DNA from 3 places in the Rhizobium sp. TH2 genome. Region 1 is predicted to be linked to each of the others. Evidence: predicted binding sites of a transcription regulator. Region 1 holds the regulator's gene; each other region holds the start of a gene.

Region 1 (2,269 bases):
CTCGCGCTGCGGCACTTCCTGCACCAAGCCGTAAAGCTCCGACGTGGAGGCCTGGTAGAAGCGGGTCTTCTTCTCCATCTTCAGGATGCGGATGGCCTCAAGCAGGCGCAACGTGCCGATGCCGTCGGCATTGGCGGTATATTCAGGCGTCTCGAAGGACACGCGCACATGGCTCTGGGCGGCGAGATTGTAGATCTCGTCCGGCTGGGCTTCCTGTACGATGCGGATCAGGTTGGTCGAATCCGTCATGTCTCCGTAATGCAGGATGAACCGCTGATCCTTCTCGTGCGGATCCTGGTAGATGTTCTCGATGCGGCTGGTGTTGAACGACGACGAGCGGCGCTTGATGCCGTGGACGATGTAACCCTTGCTCAGAAGCAGCTCGGCGAGATAGGCGCCATCCTGGCCCGTAATGCCGGTAACAAGGGCTACTTTTCTCTTGTCGTTGCTCAAATGGATTCTCCTGTCGAATGCAATCTCTGGGCTATTTGCCTGCTTGCCTCCGCGCTAGAGGCGGATTGGGGCGGCAAAATGTCGGAAGGCCGGAACACAGCACAACAATTAACCGATCACCCCGGAGGGGACGGACAAAAGCAGAAATTTCCGGAAATTCTGACCCTTCGCTTCTCCTTATCGGAGGACGCGTAAGACTGCAATCGTCCCGCCTTCGACTCGCAAATATGGCTCTGCCCGGCGGAAAACGCACGGGCCGGGAAAAGTTCCCGGCCCTGCCAAGATGCTCAGTGATAACGGCGGATGAGCCCTACGAGCTTGCCCTGAACCTTCACGCGGTCCGGGCCAAAAATGCGGGTTTCGTATGCGGGATTTGCCGCTTCGAGCGCGATCGAGGCGCCTTTCCGGCGAAAGCGCTTGAGGGTCGCTTCCTCGTCATCGACCAGCGCCACGACGATATCGCCGGGACTTGCGGTCGAACCCGTGCGGATAACGACCGTGTCGCCGTCGAGGATACCAGCCTCGATCATCGAGTCGCCCTTGACCTCCAGCGCAAAATGATCACCGCTGCCGATCATGCCGGCGGGCACCGCGATCTCGTGCGTGTTGTTCTGGATCGCCGAGATGGGCACACCCGCCGCGATGCGGCCCATGACTGGAATGGCCACGGAATCAAGCACGTCGTCGTTGGCGGGCCGGGGTTGTGGTGGCGCCTGCGGCTTGCCGAGCGAACCCTCGATGACGCTGGGGGAGAAGCCCCTGGCGGCCGGCTTCACGCTGGGCGAATAGGCCTCGGGCAGCTTGATCACCTCCAGCGCGCGGGCCCGGTTCGGCAGGCGGCGGATGAAGCCGCGCTCCTCCAGTGCCGTGATCAGACGGTGGATGCCGGATTTGGATGCGAGGTCGAGCGCATCCTTCATCTCGTCGAAGGATGGTGGAATGCCCGACTCCTTCATCCGCTCGTGAATGAAGAGAAGCAATTCCTGCTGTTTTCTGGTTAGCATGTTCAAACCCCGGCAGAATCGTGAAACAAATCTGGAACAAACACTATATGTTCCATTTATGTTCTGCAAGGGCTTAATTTTTGCTTATATCTGCATGTGATCATGCGATTTTCGGCGGTGGGACCACAAAAAAAGCAATCTGGTATGAACTGTGGCGCATCGCGCGCGGAAATCTTCAGGATTTGCCTGGCATTGCCGCACGCAATGTATCGTTGATGCGCTCCTGCCAGCCGGGACCTGCTTCCTGGAAATACGCCAGAACATCGCTGTCGATCTTGAGCGAAACCAGTTCCCTGGTGTTGGGCAAGGCCGGCCGCTCGACGGCAGGCGCTGCGGCCGCCTTTTTCGCTGGCTTGAACAATGCTTCAGCGGCATCCATGGCGCTGACGGGTCTGCGGGGTGTGTTGGCCATGGTTTCACTTTCCGTTTATTGATTGCAGGATCTCGACGATCATTTCCGATTAATTCTCTCCCGTCCACCGCATTCGATCACGCGCTATCTTCGGCGGATGCTCGTGGAGCTCACACCTTCTCCGGGTTGGCAAGCACCGGATCGGCACGCAAGCGCTCGGAGGCGAAGTCCACGAATGCGCGGAGGCGGCCGGAGGCGGATCTGCCTTCGGCATGCACGATGTGGATGGGCACGGGTTCCTGTTCGAACTCGGCAAGCACGGTCCTGAGGCGGCCGGCCCTGACATGAGCGGCGACCTGATAGGACTGGAAGCGCGACAGTCCCCAACCGGCGATCGCCGCATCGATGACGGCGTCATTGGTGTTGCAGGTGAGGCGGGTCGAGATCGGCACACGAATCT
Region 2 (2,269 bases), 420 kb from region 1:
TCCAGTTCAGGAACTGTACTGCTCGGTGAGACGGGTCGCTCGACCATGTTTCTGAGAATGGCGACACGTGTTGGTTCTGGTGGAAATCTCGACTATCATGGGTTTTTCGTCGACCTTGAGAGGTCTCCAATGCAAGAGCGCGGTGGGTATGGACAGTTCTGTCCGGTTTCGATGGCGTCGGAGATTCTGTGTTCGCGCTGGACGACGCTTGTGGTGCGCGAATTGCTCTGCGGTTCGACGCGCTTCAACGAACTTCGCCGCGGCGTCCCCAAAATGTCCCCGGCACTGCTTTCCAAGCGTCTCAAGGAACTCGAACAGTCGGGCGTGGTCACGACATTGCGCAAACCGGGAGGCGCTGTGGAGTATGGGCTGACGCCGGCCGGCGAAGAGCTTCGTCCGCTCATCATCGGCCTTGGAAACTGGGCACAGCGATGGATGGAATCCAGGCTGTCGCTGAAGAATCTCGATCCTTCGCTGCTGATGTGGGACATGCGCCGCAACCTCGATGCCGGGCATCTGCCGTCCCGCCGCTGCACGATTCAGTTTCTGTATCCCGAACTCATTGCCTCGCAGAAGAGTTGGTGGCTTGTGGTCGAGAACGGAAGTGCTGATCTCTGCAATTTTGACCCCGGATACGATCTCGACTTGCTGGTGCGTGGATCGCTGCGGTCGATGACCGCCATCTGGATGGGCCTCACCACCATCCGGCGCGAGGCCGATGCAGGCCAACTTGATATCGAGGGCGATCCTGCGATCGCCAAAAGCATGCAGCAATGGCTTGGCCTGAGCGGTTTCGCGACCGTGCAGCGAATGGCGCAGTAACCTCAGTCCAACGTCAGCCAGGCCAAAGTTCTCCCGCCCCTGTGAATAGCGGGCGGTCCCTCGTCGCTCTCAACACTTTCTTAACCACCCAGCATTTGCCCCATTGACTCATGAACAAAAATGGAACAAATAAGAAACATAAACGAACAGGAGGCGTAAATGACCGATTTTCTTCGCGACATGGCAGCGTTCACCTCAATCGTCATGTTTGTAACCAGCTGCGCTGTGTTGATGATCACTTTCTAGTGGGTAAGGACAGGGTCTCTTAAACAGGACTCGCGCAGGCGACCGCCCGTCGCTAGAATCCGCCATCGCGAAACGGTGGCATGGCATGGCAGGTGATTCTCATTCGGGGACGGAACAGGCGCTTAGCGAGAGCCCGCAATTCGTCCATCTGAGGGTCCATTCGGCCTATTCGCTGCTCGAGGGCGCACTGCCCGTCAAGAAGATCATCGCCAAGGCGCTCGACGACAATCAGCCCGCCATCGGGCTGACCGACACCAACAATCTCTTTGCCGCGCTCGAATTTTCCAAGACCGCCTCGGGCGATGGGCTCCAGCCGCTGATCGGCTGCCAGCTCTCGATCGACATGGAAGACGAGTCCGGCGACGACAGGAACGGCCGCCAGCAGCAACTGCGCAAGCTGCCGGCAATCGTGATGATCGCCGCCACATCAGAGGGCTATCACACACTGTCCGGCCTCGTCAGTCGCGCCTACATGCAGGGCGAGGGGCCGGGCACCATCCACATCAAGCGGTCCTGGCTCGGGGATTCCGTTCCCGGCGTGATTGCGCTGACCGGAGCACGCGGCGGACCGGTGGATTCGGCCCTCGTCGAGGGTCAGCACGATGTCGCCGAGGCGCGGCTTAGGGCGCTCGCGTCGCTCTTCGGTGATAGGCTCTATGTCGAACTGCAACGGCATGGAAATTACGACCACGCGCATGAAGCGGCGATGATAAATCTCGCCTACCGTTTCGAACTGCCAATCGTCGCGACCAACGAGCCGTTCTTCCCGACGCTGGATTATTTCGAGGCCCATGACGCGCTGATGGCGGTGGCCCACAATGCGATGGTCTCCGACGACAACCGTTTCCGCCTGACGCCCGACCACTATTTCAAGTCGCGCGCCGAGATGGCGAAGCTCTTCGCCGACCTGCCGGAAGCGATCGACAACACGGTGGAGATCGCCCGCCGCTGCTCCTTCATCCTCAAGACCGTGGCGCCGATCCTGCCGCGCTTCACCAGCGAGGCCGCCGTTGAGGGTACGGATCCAGAGTCGGAAGAACTGAAGCGCCAGTCCTGGGAAGGGCTGGAAATGCGGCTCAAGACCATCGGCCTGGCACCTGGCTATACCGAGACGGATTATCGCGACCGGCTGGAATTCGAACTCGGTGTCATCGAGGGCATGAAGTTCCCCGGCTACTTCCTGATCGTCGCGGATTTCATA
Region 3 (2,269 bases), 1.2 Mb from region 1:
TGGCGGTCTTGTCGGCCACGCCTTCCATGACGTTCTCGCGAACCGTCTTGGATTCGTCCATCTGCGGCTCCTGCGGCAGATAGCCGAGCGTCGCGCCTTCAGAAAGCCAGGCCTCGCCCTGCCATTCCTTGTCGAGGCCGGCCATGATCTTGAGTACGGTCGATTTACCGGCTCCGTTCGGGCCGAGGATACCGATCTTGGCATCCGGGTAGAAGGAGAGGTTGACATTCTCCAGAATTTTCTTGGCGCCGTAAGCTTTGGTGAGCTCCGACATGTGATAGATATATTGGCGAGCCATATGCTTGGATTCCTCGAAAGACGGATCTGGTGGAGATTTTGTCCGTCTTTATGCGATTAATCCCCGGGGAGCAATCACGTTAAAGGCCCGCGAACGGGCCTTCGTGTAATTTACTGAAGTCCCGCTTCGTCCACAACGCCTTCGGCGCAGCCGAACTTGGTCTTGCCGGCCGCAGTGATCAGCGATGCGAGATCATCCTCTCCGTCGCCCACGTCGCCGAGCCCGATCGTCAACCCAGTGATGATCCGCCGGTCGCCATCCTTGCGGCACCGCATCTTCACCTTGTCGCCGGCACCCGCGCCGAACGCAGCCTCGAAGGCCGCCTTGACCTTCGCTTCATCAAGCGTGGCTCCGCGACTATCCTCGAAGAGCGACTGGACTTCCGACGTGTTGAGCGCCGCGAGCAGCTTGAGCGCCTTGCCGTAATATTCGTCCGCCACATAGCCCGAGCAGGTGCCATGCTTGATCCACTGGTGGCGGTCGAAACCCGATGCAACACCCGGCATCGCCTTCGCGAGTTCGAGTTGGACGCCTTCATCAAGGGAAAGCTCCGGCATGTCGAGCCAGTTCTTCTTCTTGTCCTGCTCCTTGACCGCATTATCGACGCCGCAATAGGTCTTGCGCGACTTCCACAGGCCGTTCAGCGAAAAAAGCCGCGCGTCCACACGGTCCGAGGTCTGGCCGGTACACTCAGGGGTTTTGGGGCTCGTTTCGCAGAAGCCCGGCTGCCATGAAACACCGAGGATCAGCTTGGTTTTTGCCAGCTCGGGGTCGCTCGATTTCCGCTCTTTGCTCACTGGCGACACTATTTCCGCCGATTTCGCCGCAAAGGGCAAGGAAAGTATACATAAAATCATCAAAAACATTCCGAATCTAGTCAAGAATGCGCCATTCCCTGCCCTTGCAAACATCGCAATCTCCTAATGCGAACGAGAACATAACAGGTACATTCTAAATACATATAGGGATTAAATTCAAGCTGGATTCGGCTTGCAATTCGAACTTTTTGCAACCGAAGCGCAACCTATTGATGAAGCTTGCTTTTTTCGACGCCCGCGTTCAGATAGCGAGCCAGCATATTCGAAAGGCGTATTCCACGCATGACATATCAACATGCATTCACGCTGGATAGCCCGACCGGGACGAAGATCAGTGCCCACCACGAGCCGGCGCACAGCGCCGCCAGGGCGATATTCCTGCTCAGCCACGGCCTCGCCGAACATTCGCTGCGATATGCGCAGTTCGCCGGGTTCCTGGCCGCGCGCGGCTATCATGTCTACGGCTTCGACCATCGCGGCCACGGCCTGACCACCGCGCCAGATGCCGAACCGGGGCGGTTCGCCAAACGCGACGGCGAGGCAAAAGTACTCGCTGATCTGAAGACCGTGAGAGAACACGCCGAGGCCCGCCATCCCGGTTTGCCCATCATTCTCTTCGGCCATTCGATGGGCGGCGTGATTGCCGCGCGCGCCGCCGAGGTTGAGCCGCAGGCCTATCGGGGTCTCTGTGTCTGGAATTCCCAGCTCAATCCGGGGCTTGCCGGTCAAGCGGGACTGGCGCTCCTCAAGGCCGAGCGGTTCTTCAAGGGGTCGGATGTGCCGAGCTTTTTCGGCCAGCGGCTGGTGCTCGATCCATGGGCGAAATCGATCGCGGGCGCGCGAACGGAGTTCGATTGGCTGAGCCGTGACGAACGGGAAGTGGACAAATACATCGCCGATCCGCTCTGCGGTTTTGCCTGTTCGGTCTCCCTGTGGATCGACCTTCTCGATATGTCGATCGGCGCCGGCCAGGATCGGAATCTCGCCCGGCTGCCGAAAACGCTTGCGATAAATCTGGTCGGAGGCGGCGAGGATCCGGCCACGGAAAACGGTCGTGCGATGGAATGGCTGGCGGCGCGGTTGAAGCGCTCTGGCATCACAAATGTTCATTTGACCATCTATCCCGGCATGCGGCACGAGACGCTGAACGAAC

The links. The regulator LexA, encoded in region 1, represses DNA repair genes until DNA is damaged. The targets are predictions, from matches to a motif close to TGTTCNNNNTGTGTTCNG.
Region 2: dnaE (DNA polymerase III subunit alpha) is a predicted target of LexA. The motif match lies at 933-950, and genes of this name have one in related genera.
Region 3: IHQ71_RS16835 (ribonuclease) is a predicted target of LexA. The motif match lies at 1,230-1,247, and genes of this name have one in related genera.

What each region holds. Positions count from the first base shown of each region.
Region 1 is NZ_CP062231.1:2,167,196-2,169,464, forward strand. Features, by position in the region: gene gmd (GDP-mannose 4,6-dehydratase) at 1-453, opposite strand, end outside; gene lexA (transcriptional repressor LexA) at 741-1,457, opposite strand; gene IHQ71_RS10875 (BrnA antitoxin family protein) at 1,633-1,869, opposite strand; gene IHQ71_RS10880 (LysR family transcriptional regulator) at 1,980-2,269, opposite strand, start outside.
Region 2 is NZ_CP062231.1:1,749,038-1,751,306, forward strand. Features, by position in the region: gene IHQ71_RS08825 (helix-turn-helix domain-containing protein) at 130-822, shown strand; gene dnaE (DNA polymerase III subunit alpha) at 1,154-2,269, shown strand, end outside.
Region 3 is NZ_CP062231.1:3,402,445-3,404,713, forward strand. Features, by position in the region: gene ettA (energy-dependent translational throttle protein EttA) at 1-298, opposite strand, end outside; gene IHQ71_RS16835 (ribonuclease) at 409-1,095, opposite strand; gene IHQ71_RS16840 (alpha/beta hydrolase) at 1,399-2,269, shown strand, end outside.